Regions from separate parts of the Sphingomonas sp. FUKUSWIS1 genome, predicted to be linked through region 1. Evidence: riboswitches for the same ligand, from Rfam matches in the RefSeq annotation. Region 1 holds a riboswitch; the other holds the start of a gene.
The links. A riboswitch is a leader RNA that binds a small molecule or an ion and turns the genes downstream of it on or off. The one in region 1 is predicted to bind cobalamin.
Positions count from the first base shown of each region.

Region 2: another riboswitch for cobalamin. It lies ahead of sphsw_RS01445 (TonB-dependent receptor plug domain-containing protein); the one in region 1 lies ahead of sphsw_RS06390 (TonB-dependent receptor).

Region 1 covers NZ_JPJC01000090.1:15,157-19,889, forward strand. The annotation lists partial or broken gene sphsw_RS19690 (hypothetical protein) at 1-435, opposite strand, end outside; gene sphsw_RS06390 (TonB-dependent receptor) at 563-2,734, opposite strand; cobalamin riboswitch at 2,903-3,141, opposite strand; partial or broken gene sphsw_RS06395 (catalase) at 3,362-4,733, shown strand, end outside.
Region 2 covers NZ_JPJC01000014.1:5,614-14,557, forward strand. The annotation lists gene sphsw_RS01430 (FecCD family ABC transporter permease) at 1-48, opposite strand, end outside; gene sphsw_RS01435 (ABC transporter substrate-binding protein) at 116-964, shown strand; gene cobO (cob(I)yrinic acid a,c-diamide adenosyltransferase) at 961-1,560, opposite strand; gene sphsw_RS01445 (TonB-dependent receptor plug domain-containing protein) at 1,560-3,518, opposite strand; cobalamin riboswitch at 3,701-3,933, opposite strand; gene sphsw_RS01450 (HpcH/HpaI aldolase/citrate lyase family protein) at 3,992-4,816, opposite strand; gene sphsw_RS01455 (MaoC family dehydratase) at 4,813-5,265, opposite strand; gene sphsw_RS01460 (acetyl/propionyl/methylcrotonyl-CoA carboxylase subunit alpha) at 5,265-7,100, opposite strand; gene sphsw_RS01465 (nuclear transport factor 2 family protein) at 7,097-7,582, opposite strand; gene sphsw_RS01470 (carboxyl transferase domain-containing protein) at 7,587-8,944, opposite strand, start outside.

The sequences.
Region 1 (4,733 bases):
GAGCTGCGCCTTGGCGAAGGTGCAGCTGCCGCCCTTGCGCTGGAGAAGCGGGCTTTCATCGCCGTTCAGTGCCAGCATCGCAACGATCGTCTCGATCGGTCCGTTGGGCTCTGCGGCGGCGAGCGCATGCAGATGCTTGAGATGCCGACGGGCGAAGGTGACATAGGGCGAGCGCAGCGTCTGATAGGTGACGTGCTTCTCCCAGCGCTCGAGGACCGATCCGCCAAAGGGCCGCTCGGCCTTGCCGGCATATAGGCCGACATAGACGAGCCGGTCGTCATGGAACATGCCGTAGATGCCGGGCCCGCGCAGTGCCTCCGGCTCCCCCGCCCAGGGTGCCCGCGGCACGGCGCGCAGGTTCATCCATGCCGGCTTGCCGAGCGTGGGCGGCACGGGACGGAGGGTAAACAGCTCGGAAGCCCGGTAAAACGGCATGCGCAATGTCTCCTCATGGGGTGGCCATGCGGCTTAGGCGGGCGCGCGCGCGACCGGCTATCCGGGGTTTTCCCGGGGGGCGACATCGCCGGCGGCCCGTCCCAAGGGCTGCCGGCCGCGGGGCGCGCTAGAAGCCGACGCGAAGCGAGACGTCGATCGCGCGGGGACGGCCGAGCACCCATTGCTGGTTGTTGTACGTGCTGATCGCATAGTTTCGGTCGAATAAATTGTAGCCGTGGATGTCGACCGCGAGCCGTGGCGTCACTGCATAGGAGAGCGTTGCATCGACCATGGTGTAGCTGGGGACGCGAAAGCTGTTGGCGTTGTCCGAATAGCGGCGCCCGACGTAGCGCAGCCCGGCGCGCGCCTGGAGCGCACGCGTTGCGTTCCAGCGCAGCCAGAGATTGGCGAGCGTCTCGGGCACGTCCGGCGGGGTATTGCCGTCAAAGCGCGTGTCGCCGGAGACGAAGTCGTCGAACGTCGCGTCGAGTATGCTGCCGTTCGCATCGATCCCGACACCGTAAGGCAGATCGAGCGATACCGCGGCCTCGATACCCCTGGCCGATCGCTGGCCTACCTGCTCGACCGGGCTCGTCGGGGTCAGCTGCGCCAGCAGGCGTTTCTTGACGATGCGGTAGGCGGCGAGGGTGGCGTTGCCGCGACCGTCGAGGAACACTGCCTTGGCGCCGACCTCGACCTGGTCGCCGACCGCGTTGCTGAACTGCACCTGCCCGGTCGAATAGGTCGTCAGCGTCCCCAGCGGGTCCACGCCGGTGGCATATTGCGCATAGAGCGACACCATCGGGATCGGCTGATAGACGCTCCCGATCCGCCAGGTCAGATTGTGCAGCCGCTTGTCGAGCACGAACGTCTCGGTACCGGCGCCGCCCGGATAGTCGATCGACCAGCGGCGAATCGTGTCGCGCTCGTAGCGCACGCCGCCAACGATCGAGACGTGCGTGCCGAGCTTAAGCCGATCCTCGGCAAAGACCGCATATTCGGTCGTGCGCGTGCGGTAGCGCGGTGCGATGCCTTGCGTGTCGACGATCAGACCGGGATCGAACGCGAAGGGATCGACCTCCGAAACCTGGGGATCAGACCCGAAATTGTGGGAGTAGGTCAGCTTGATGAGGTTGACGTCGAAGCCCATGACAAGGTCGTTGCCGACGCCATCGGCGACGTCCGTCCTGAACGTCACGCTCCCCTGATCGCCCCACTGCGTCTGGTCGTGGACGATGCCGGTCATGTCGGTGCGCAGGATGCTGCCGGGAGTGCCGGTGTTGCCGCTGCCGTTGGCGCAGACGCCGTCCGCGGCGATCCAGCAATAGGTTTCGAGATTGCGCCAGGAGCGTTTGGAGGTGAGGCGATAGGCCTGGTTGCTGACGGTGACCGCATCGCTCGGCGTCCAGTCGAGCTGCAGGCTGGTACGGTTGTCCCGGTAGCGGATGACGCCGTCACGTGTGTTGTAGTTGCGCTCCCGGATGCGGTCGTCGAGCCGTCCTTCGATCAGCGGCGTGCCGAAATAGCGCATCGGCTTCTGGTCGCCATAATCGTCCCGCGCGGTGACGACGAGCGTGTCGGTCGGTGCCCAGCGAAGCGTGCCCGAGACGGCATGGCTGCGCGACTGGCCACGATCGACATAGCCGTCGGACCGGCGATAGCTGCCGTCGATGCGGTAGGAGAGGCGCTCGGTGATCGGCCCCCCTGCGCCCGCCGCGACATGGAAGCTGTCCTGCGAGCCATAGCCGATCTCGCCCTCCACGTGCGTCCGCTGCGTATCGGGTTTGCGCATCAGGACATTCACCGCGCCGCCCAGTGCGCCCTGGCCGTAGAGCACGGAGGCCGGGCCGCTCAGGATGTCGATCCGCTCGACCATCCACGGATCGGTCGGAAAGGTGATCGTGCCGGCCGCCGGGAACAGCCTGATGCCGTCGATGAGCTGGAGCACGGAGCCCTGACCGCTGAACCCCCGCGCGGCGAGTGCGGTGCCGCCATTACCGGGATTGCCCGCGTTGCTGATGCCCGGTGCGCGGCTCGTCGCGTCGATCACGGACAGGTCGCCACGCGCGCGGATCGTGGCGCCATCGATGACCGAGAGCGTCGCGGGGGTCTCGAGCGGCGTGAGGCCCAGGCGGCTGCCGGTCGCATTCGGCGTGGTGAGCGTGTCCTGGGCATGCTGTCCGACGATCAGGATGTCCTTGGTATCGGGATCCGGCACGGACTGGGCGTGGATTTGTGCTGCGAAGACAGGCGACAGAATAGCCCCCGCGAGCGCGAGGCGAGACAATAGGAACGGCATTACGGTAATCCCCCGGGCGTCTGGCGAACCCGGCAGGGACCTCCCGCGAACGGCCGACATCCGCGCCAGCCGGACGCGATTGCGACCGGCACGCATGCCCGTGCGGTCCCCACCGCACACGTCGTCGCTCGACGGAGTACCGTGCCGCGGCCACCCCCTGGGCCAGGCAAGAGCGACCAGACGCCGGCAGGTCTCCTGGCTCACGGGTCACCACACGATACACGGCCTTCCCAGGCCCTCATGACGCAACGTCTGGCCCAGTGGCTGCCCCTTCCTTTGCAGGAAGAAGCGAAATGCATCGCGCTCGCCGCTTACAGTTGCAGGGACAGCCTCGGCTTCAGGTGGCGAACCACCCTCACCGCGTTCCCTATTAAGCCCCTTCCGGGGCACCGACGCGATCATGCCGTCCTGCTCGGATCGAACAGGTCAGCGGCGCCGGTCTATCCCGGTCAGGATCGTTCGGCAATCGTCCGGCGAGCGGCACGATGGCGGCTCGATCGTCCTGCTCGATTGCTGTGATCCAGAAGCTCCGTTTGGCGCGATGCGCGTCCTCGATCAGGAGGCGGCGGTGCCGCACGCTCTGTGCGGGGATGCCACGCTGATGGCATGCAGGATTAAGGGATCGAGATGAAGAACGTGAAGAGCCGTCAGGCCGTGACGGCGATGCTGCTGGCTGCGACATCGGCTGGTGCCATGATTCAGCCGGTTGCCGCGCAGACGGTGGCGCCGGCCGAGACGCAGGCGGAAACCCGCATGACGACCGCTGCGGCACCGTCCAGCGCCGGCAAGCCCGCGCTGGCGCAGGCCGGTGTGGCCGGCACGGTCGAAGCCAAGGGTGATTCGGCCAGTGTCGCCGCACCGCAGATGACCCGCGACAATGGTGCGCCGATCGGCGAGAACCGCCATTCGAAGGCGGCGGGTGACCTTGGCCCCGTCCTGCTCGAGGACACGACGCTGATCGAGAAGCTCGCACGCTTCGACCGGGAGCGCGTGCCCGAGCGCGTCGTCCATGCCCGCGGAACCGGTGCCCACGGCGTCTTCACCGCGACCGCGGACATTTCGAGCATCACCGACGCATCGCTGTTCATGCCCGGCAAGCAGACGCCGGTGTTCGTCCGCTTCTCGACCGTGATCCACCCCTCGGGCAGCCCAGAGGGCATGCGGGATCCGCGCGGCTTTGCGACCAAATTCTATACCGATCAGGGCAATTGGGATCTGGTCGGCAACAACCTGCCGATCTTCTTCATCCGTGACGCGATCCAGTTTCCGGACATGATCCACGCGCTCAAGCCCTCGCCTGTGACGAACAAGCAGGACCCCAATCGCTTCTTCGACTTCTTCTCGGCGACGCCCGAGGCGACCAATATGCTCGCGCATGTCTATTCGAACCTCGGTACGCCGGCATCCTACCGGACGATGGACGGCAACGGCGTCCATGCCTTCAAGCTGGTCAATGCCAAGGGCGAAACAATGTTCGCCAAGTTCCGCTGGATCAGCCGCCAGGGCGTGCGCAACCTGAACGGCGCGCAGGTGGCGACCGCGACCTGGAACTACCTGACCGACGATCTCTATGGCGAGATCGGCAAGGGCAATTTCCCCGTCTGGGACCTGATGGTGCAGACGATGTCGGCATCGGCGTTTGCCAAGCTCGACTATAATCCGTTCGACGACACCAAGGAATGGCTGGGCGTGCCGTTCCGCAAGATCGGCGAGATGACGCTCAACAAGGTGCCGACCAACTTCTTCGACTATACCGAGCAGTCGGCGTTCGCGCCTGCCAACCTCGTGCCGGGGATCGAGGCGTCGCCGGACCGGATGCTGCAGGGGCGGCTGTTCTCCTATTCGGACACGCAGCGCTATCGCATCGGCGCCAATGCGATGCAGTTGCCGGTCAATCGTCCGCTCGCGAGCGTCGTCAACAATTACCAGGACGGCCAGCTCGACCACGCCAACCGCGCGTCCGACGTGAATTATTTCCCGGCGGCGACCGCGGCAAAGT
Region 2 (8,944 bases), on a different contig from region 1:
AAGCAGCGCGAGGCTACCGACCAATCGCGCACGCGTCACGCGTTCCATAGTGCCAGATCCCACCGCATCCTTTTCCGCCTAGCGCATAAGCGGCCGCTGCGGCAGGGCTTTGCGCATGCGCGGACGCCGTCTCCTGACCATCCTGATCATCGCTGCCGCTGGCGCATCTGCTGCGGCGGCAGCGCCTCGACCGCCGGCGCGTATCGTTTCGCTCAACCTGTGCGCTGACCAGTATCTTCTGGCGCTGGCCGACCCCGCGCAGATCGTCGCACTGACCCGGTTCGCGCGCGATCCGAACATGTCCGCTGCCGCCAACGCCGCGCGTACCATGCCCGTCAGCCGTGGCAGCGCCGAAGACGTCCTGATGCTCCGCCCCGATCTCGTGATCGCATCGCCGTTCCGACGCCAGACGGTCACGGCCGTTCTCGCCGGCCGGAACGTCGCGACGCTCGATCTGCCCCCCGCGGACAGCTATGCCGCGATCGTGACGCAAGTCCGGCAGGTCGCCGCAGCCATCGGGCACCCCGATCGCGGCGAAACGCTGATCCGCCGGATGGACACCGCGCTCGCACGATTGCCGCGCGCCCCGGGAGGTGGTCGTACGGCGGCCTATTATCAGCGTCGGGGTTTCCTGACGGGTACCGGCACGCTCGTCGACGAACTGATGCAGCGTCTCGGGCTGGCCAATCTCGCGACCCGGCTCGGCAAGCCGGCACTTTCGCAACTGTCGCTCGAACAAATGGCGCTGGCACGCCCGGACTATCTCGTCGTTGAGAGCGCCACCGACCGCGTGACCGATCAGGGCACCGAAATGCTGCATCATCCGATTCTCGACGGGATTCCCCGTCTGCGCATCCCCGAGGCGTGGACCGTCTGCGGAGGTCCCGCCTATGTGCTGGCCGCGCAAAGCCTCGCGGCGCAGTTGCGCACGCAGCGTCCAGCTAGTCCTCGCCGCGGCCGTTAGAACTCGACGCCGGCCTGGGCCTTGACCCCGCCCCGGAACGGATGCTTGACCAGCCCCATCTCGGTGACGAGATCCGCTGCGGCGATCAACGCCTCGGGCGCGTTGCGCCCCGTCGCCACGACATGCGTCATCGCCGGTCGCGCTGCGAATCCCGCAAGTACCTCGTCGAGTGGCAGATAGTCGTAGCGCAGGACGATGTTGATCTCGTCGGCGATGACCATCGCATAGCTCGGGTCGAGGATCATCCGGCGGACCTCGTGCCACCCTTCGCGCGCCACGGCGATATCGCGGGCCCGATCCTGCGTATCCCAGGTAAAGCCCTCGCCCATCGGCTTGAATTCGACCAGATCGGGGAAGGCGTCAAAGATGACCTTCTCGCCGGTCGTCATCGCACCCTTGACGAACTGCACGATCCCGACCTTTCGCCCATGCCCCATCATCCGCACCGCCATGCCGAGCGCCGCGGTGGTCTTGCCCTTGCCCGGTCCGGTGTGGACCATCAGCAGGCCCTTCTCGATCGTCTTGGCCGCGACGATCTTGTCCTGGACGACCTTCTTCTTGGCCATCCGCGCCGTGTGCTCCGCCTCGCTCCGCATCAGAATGCTGCCTTCACGCCGGCATAGGCACCGCGCCCCTGACCGACATAGCTGAACACCTCCTCGTACCGCTCGTCGAACAGGTTTTCGACCCGACCGAAGACCGATAGCCGGGGCGTCAGCTTGTACGCCGCGTTCAGGTTGACGAGGACATATTCCTGGAGCGAAACGCGGACAGGGACATAGCTCGGATCGGTATAGGCATCGTCCTGCTGCCGGCCATTATACCGGACGGTGAGGGTCGCCGAGGCGCTCTCGTCGCGGCTGAACGCAGTCATGTTGACGCTGCCGATATGGTTGGGGCGCCGGATCTCCACGCCCCCGTCCTCGCGCGCCTTCAGATAGGTATAGGCGAGGTCGAAGCGCAGCTGCGGAATCGGCTGGGCGGTGGCAAACACCTCGACGCCATGCTGCGTCGATCGCGTATTGCGGTTGCCGGGCGTCGCGACGAAGTCGGGGGCAGGATAGGTGGTAAAGATCTCGTTCGTCAGCCGACTGTCGAAATAGGTCGCGCCGATCGTCGCACGATCCCCCCCGAAAGCCTGTTCGACCCCGGCTTCCCACCCCTTTGACTTTTCGGGCTTGAGGTTCGGATTGCCGATGTAACGACCGTCGGAATAGCCGAAGAGATCGAAGTAGCCGGGGTTCTTCACGCCGGTACCGTAGGCGCCGCGCACCCGCGTTCCGGTCGCAAAACGATAGCTCGCCTGCGCGCGGTAGGTGGTGGTGTCATCGAACCGGTTATTCTCGTCGCGCCGCACCGATCCGCCGATCGCGAGCGCATCGTCGACGACGACGTCATACTGGCCAACGATCCCGATATTGTCGGTATGCCGCCGTCCCGTAAAGACGAACTCCGAAGGAGCCGCGCTAAGCGTCTGAAATTCCTCACGCTCGACATCGACTGCGGCGGTCAGCCGATGCCGGATGCGATCGGTGCCGAACCGGAAGGCGCTTTCGAACGATCCCTTGTACCGCCGGCCCTTGTTGCCAAAGCTCAAGGCATCGTCGACCAGCGCCCGGCGTGTCGTATCGGCAAACTGGCCGCTGAGCGCATTCGTCCAGCGGCCATCCGCCAGCGCCAACTCGGCCCGGACGAGCCCGTAATATGCCTCGACCGTGCTGCGCGCGCCTGGCGTATCGACGATCGTGCCGAACTGCGGGCCGCTCAATGCCGTGTCGTTGCTGTCGGCATCGGTATAGCTGTAGCGCCCGACGCCCGTGACCTTCAGCGTGTCGGTGGGCGACCAGCTGAGCTTGCCCGTCGCGCCGACGCTCTTCGCGCCGATGTCGCGCGATCCGCCCCGTGCGGTCGGCGTGCCGTCGGTGAGATAGGTCGAACTCGACAGCGCGTAGTCGAGATTGCCCGCTACGCCCGCGACCCGCGCGCCGCCCGAAAATGTGCCGAACGATCCCCCTTCGGCCCGCAGTGATACACCCGGGGCCTCCGCGCCGCTGAGCGTGAGATACTGGACGACGCCGCCGATCGCATCGGACCCGTACAGCGCGGACTGCTGGCCGCGCAGCACCTCGACCCGTGCCGCCTCGTCGGCGATCAGCGTGCCGAAATCATATTCGCCCTGATAGGGATCGGACACTTCGATCCCGTCGATCAGCACGAGCAAGTGATTGCCCTCCGACCCACGGATCCGGACCTGCGTCGTCCCCCCGACCGCGCCGGTCCGGCTGACCGCCAGTCCAGGGACGTCGCGCAACACGTCGGACACGATCCGGGTCTGGCGCTGGTTGAGCGTAGCGGCGTCGAGCACCGTCACCGACGCCCCGAGCTGATCGGCGGGAACAGCGTCGCCTGATCGCGATGCGGTAACCACCAGCTCGGCGCCGCCCGCTGCCGCCTCGCCCGTCGCCGCAGTAACCGGATCGGGCTCGGCCGCGCCCGGCGATGCAAAGGCCGTGGCGGTCGCGAGCGCCGCAAGCGAAACGAAAACTCTGGTCATGAAACGATACTCCCGGCGTCGCGAGCGACCGGCCGGGGCCTGCCGTCCGATGCCACGGACAGCCGGCGCAACGCTTGGGGTGTACGCCGAACTGCACCCGCCACGCGCACCGAAGCGGCCCCCGCCGCATGGTTCGTCGCTCAGACGGAGTACCGTGCCGCGGCCATCCCCTGGACCATGGCAAGAGCGACCGAGCGCCGGCAGGTCTCCTGGCTCGCGGGTCGACGCCCGGTACGCGACCTTCCCGGGCCCTGCGCTTACGCTCAGGCCTAGTGGTCGTCCCCTCATAACGAAGGAACATGCGCACCGCGCTCACCGCTTACAGTTGCAGGGACAGCCGCGGCATGAGGAGGCTCGCCTCCCGCACCGCATTCCCTTTGAAGCCCCGAGGGGCACCGACGCGATCTGCGACCCCGGCCTTCACCGGTTTCGCGGGGCGACGGTAGCGCAGAAAATTCCTGCCGCCAATGGGCCTAGAGTCTCGCGAGGATCGCCCGCGCCTGGCGCAGGTGCGGCGCATCGATCATCCGTCCATCAAGCTGCAGCGCGCCGGCCTCGGGAGCCGCCGCAAACGCTGCGACGACGGCATGCGCACGTGCCACGCTCGCCGCATCCGGCGTGAACGCGGCGTTGATCGTGGCGACCTGCGACGGGTGGATCGCCATCATGCCGGTGAAGCCGTCGCGGCTGCCGCGCGCGGCATAGGCTGCCAGCCCGTCAATGTCCGCGATTGCTGGATAGACCGTTTCGATCGCCGCTACGTCCGCCGCATGCGCGCCGAACAGCAGCAGCGATCGTACGAGCTTATAGGGCTCGGTATAGGACCCGTCGTCCTCCCGACTGGTCGCCGCGCCGATCGCCGCGGGCAGGTCTTCGGCGCCCCAGGTCAGGCCGCATAACCGGCCGTTGACCCGCGCATATTCGCCCAGTGTGAAGATCGCGGCGGGCACTTCGGTCGCGATCGGCAGGATCGGCGGACAGTCATCGCCATAAGCCTCGACCAGCGCGAGGACGGTCGCGGGTCCGGTCGCCTTGGGCAGCATGATCGCATCGGCGCCCCTCGCCGCAGCGATATCGTCGTCCAGCCACCCCGAGTCGACGGGATTGATCCGGACCATCCGCACGACGTCGGTGTGGTCCTGCAACGCGGCCCGGACCGCCTCGCGGGCAACAGCCTTGCGGGAGAGCGAGACCGAATCCTCCAGATCGAGGATGATGGCATCGGCCCCGCTCGCTGCGGCCTTCGCAAAACGCTCGGGCCGGTCTGCGGGCACGAATAGCAGCGAGCGCAACCTCATGCCGACGTCCGCAGCAGCAGCGCCGAGCGAAGGCACTGACAGACGATCTCGTCACGCTGGTTGATCAATTGGTGCATGAATGTGACGATCCCGGCGTTCGGGCGCGACCGGCTGGGCTTGAGCTCGGCGACCTCGGTCTCGGCGCGCATCGTGTCGCCGATAAAGACGGGTTTTGGATGCACGAGCTTGTCGTAACCGAGATTGGCGACGAGCGTCCCGAGCGTCGTGTCCCCCACCGACAGGCCGACCATCAGCGCGAAGGTGAAGGTGCCGTTGACGAGGATCTGGCCGAATTCGCTCGCCTTCGCCGCCTCCGCGTCGAGGTGCAGCGGCTGCGGATTGTGCGTCATCGTCGAAAACAGGAGGTTGTCCGTCTCCGTGACGGTGCGGCGGATCTCATGGACGATCCGGTCGCCGACTACCCATCGGTCGAAATAGCGGCCGGCCATCAGTCATCCTTCTCGATACGCGCGAGCACCATGCCATCGCTCACCTGCCCGCCTTCGATCGCGGTCAGTTCGGCAACCGTCCCGTCGAACGGCGCGACGAGCGAATGCTCCATCTTCATCGCCTCCAGCGTCACGAGCTTCTGCCCCTTTGCGACACGGTCCCCGACAGCCACGTCGACCGCGATGATCCGTCCCGGCATCGGTGATAAGATCGCGCCATCCGCTGCCGCCCCCATCGCCGCGCCAGACGCACGCCAGGGCCGCAACTGCCAGGTCTGCCCGGCATCGGAAACGAGGGCGGCATCGACCGGTTCATGGACGCCGCGACCGTCGAGATCGATCGTCACCGCGTCGTCGTCGAGCAGGAACCGCGCGGCCTTCAAAGGGGCCGCGTTGAGACGAAAGCCCGCCATCGGCTCGGCGCGTACGAGCGTGCGCGCGGCCTCGATCAGCGCTTCCTCGCTGGGCTGCGCCGGGGGCATCAGCGCCGCACCTTCGCGGGCGATCAGCCCGGTATCGAGCGTTCCCGCGACAAATTCCGAATGGTCGAGCGCCTGGACGAGAAACCCCGCATTCGACCGGACCGGCCAGACGACCGCCTTGTCCAGCGCCTCCGCCAACGTCTCGCGCGCGGCTTCACGCGTGTCGCCCCAGGCAATCACCTTGGCAATCATCGGGTCATAATAGGGCGAGATGTCCGCCCCCTGTTCGACGCCCGTATCGACCCGCGCCGCATCACCCAGATCGAACGCCTCGAGCCGCCCGATCGACGGCAGGAAACCCTTGGCGGGATCCTCCGCATAGAGCCGCGCCTCGATCGCCCATCCGCGGATCGCAAGATCATGCTGCTGCAGCGGCAACGCCTCGCCGCTGGCAATCCGCAGCTGCCATTCGACCAGATCCTGTCCGGTGATTTCCTCGGTGACGGGATGCTCGACCTGCAACCGGGTGTTCATTTCCATGAACCAGATCCGATCGGCGCGCAGGCCTTCGCTCGCATCGGCGATGAACTCGATCGTACCCGCGCCAATATAGTTCACGGCCTGTGCCGCGCGCACCGCCGCCGCGCAGATCGCCGCGCGCGTCGCATCATCCATGCCGGGCGCCGGGGCCTCCTCGATCACCTTCTGATGCCGGCGCTGCAACGAACAGTCGCGTTCGAACAGATGGACAACGTTACCCTGACGGTCGCCGAACACCTGCACCTCGATATGCCGCGGCGAGAGGATATATTTCTCGATCAGCACGTCGGTATTGCCGAAGGATGCGGAAGCTTCGCGCTGGCACGACGCGAGCGCGTCGGCAAAGTCGGCGGACGCGTCGACGCGGCGCATACCCTTGCCGCCGCCGCCGGCGACGGCCTTGATCAGGACCGGGTAGCCGATGGCATCCGCCTCACGCTGGAGCCTATCAGGCGACTGGTCTTCCCCCAGATAGCCTGGCGTCACCGGGACCCCGGCCGCCATCATTCGCTGCTTCGCGGCATCCTTCAGCCCCATCGCGCGGATGCTGTCGGGATCGGGGCCAACCCACAGGATCCCTGCATCAAGCACGGCCTGCGCGAAGTCCGCATTCTCGGACAGGAACCCGTACCCCGGATGAATAGCCTCAGCGCCGGTGGCGAGCGCGGCGGCGATAATCTGCTCTCCGACCAGATAGCTCTCGCGCGCCGGGCTCGCACCGATATGCACCGCCTCGTCCGCGTGCCTGACATGCAGCGCGCCCGCATCGGCATCGGAATAGACCGCGATCGTGCGGATTCCCAACGCCCGAGCTGTGCGGATGATGCGGCAGGCGATCTCGCCACGATTGGCGATGAGCAGTGATTCGATCATTGCGCGGGGCATCCGGTGGTCCGCTTAGACCAAGTGATGTTGAGGATCTTCCACCGGCCCGCGTCGCGCACCATGTCGAAATGGTCGGTCCCGCAATGCGCGACCCGGCCGTCGATGGTGAAGACATAGGGCGACCATACCATCGCGATATCGCCATCGATATCCACGGCGGGATCCGTCAGGCGTTCCGCATATCGCTCCGGTCCGGGCTTCAGACGGGCGGCGAAGTCGGACCAGCCGGTCCGGCGGATGATGCGCGTGCCGTCGGCCATTTCTTCCACTGCCGTAGCACCCCCCTCGGGGCGTACCTGTGCGAGCAGTGCCTGGCCATCGCGGGTGGCCAACGCAGCGAACATCGCGTCGATCGGCACCATGACGCCAGCCTCCTCGGTCACCACGACTGGCGGCAAGCCGGTGCCCTTGACGATCGGCTGGACCGGTGTGACCTGACCCGCGGCCAGCAGAAACGATAGCAGGATCATCGGCTTACATCCTGAACACACCGAACGCGGGGCGTTCGGCGATAGGAGCGTTGAGCGTCGCGGCGAGCGCGAGGCCGAGAACGTCGCGGGTCTGCGCAGGATCGATGATCCCGTCGTCCCACAGCCGCGCGGTCGCGTACCAGGGATTCCCCTCGTCCTCATATTTCTGACGAACCGGCGCCTTGAACGCTTCCGCCTCCTCCGCCGTCCAGTCGTCCGCGTCGCGGTGAACGGTGGCGAGGACCGAGGCCGCCTGCTCGCCGCCCATCACGCTGATCCGGCTGTTCGGCCAGCTGAACAGGAAACGTGGCGAATAGGCGCGTCCGCACATGCCGTAATTGCCGGCGCCGAAACTGCCGCCGATCAGCACCGTGATCTTCGGCACGGTCGCGGTCGCGACTGCCGTCACGAGCTTTGCACCATGTTTGGCAATGCCTTCCGCCTCATACTTCCCGCCGACCATGAAACCCGAGATGTTCTGGAGGAACAACAGCGGTACCTTGCGCTGGCAGGCGAGCTCGATGAAATGCGCGCCCTTCTGTGCGCTTTCGCTGAACAGGACGCCGTTGTTGGCGAGGATCGCGACGGGGAGCCCGTGGATATGTGCGAACCCGCACACCAGCGAGGTACCATAAAGCGCCTTGAACGCATGGAATTCGCTGCCATCGACCAGCCGTGCGATCACCTCGTGCACGTCATAGGGTGCGCGCACATCGGACGGCACGACACCGTAAAGCCCCTCAGCGTCGTATTTCGGCGGGCGTGCCGGTTGCCGGTTCACCGTGACAGGGACCTGTGGCGGCAAAGTCGAGACGATGTCGCGAACGATCGTCAGCGCGTGGTCGTCCGATTCCGCGACATGATCGACGACGCCCGACCGTCGTCCATGCGTGTCCGCTCCACCGAGGTCCTCCGCGGAAATCACCTCGCCCGTCGCCGCCCTGACCAGCGGCGGCCCGGCAAGGAAGATCGTGCCCTGCCCGCGGACGATGATCGTCTCGTCGGACATTGCCGGGACATAGGCGCCGCCCGCGGTGCAGCTTCCCATCACGCAGGCAATCTGCGGAATCCCCAGCGCCGACATCTGCGCCTGGTTGTAGAAGATACGCCCGAAATGCTCGCGATCGGGAAACACTTCCGCCTGATGGGGCAAATTCGCCCCGCCACTATCAACGAGATAGATGCACGGCAGACGATTTTCCTGTGCGATTTCCTGCGCTCGCAGGTGTTTCTTGACGGTCAGCGGGAAATAGGTCCCCCCCTTCACCGTCGCATCGTTGCACAGGATCATGCATTGCCGCCCGGCAACGCGGCCGATCCCCGCGATCACTCCCGCGCCGGGGACCGCGTCGTCATACAGGC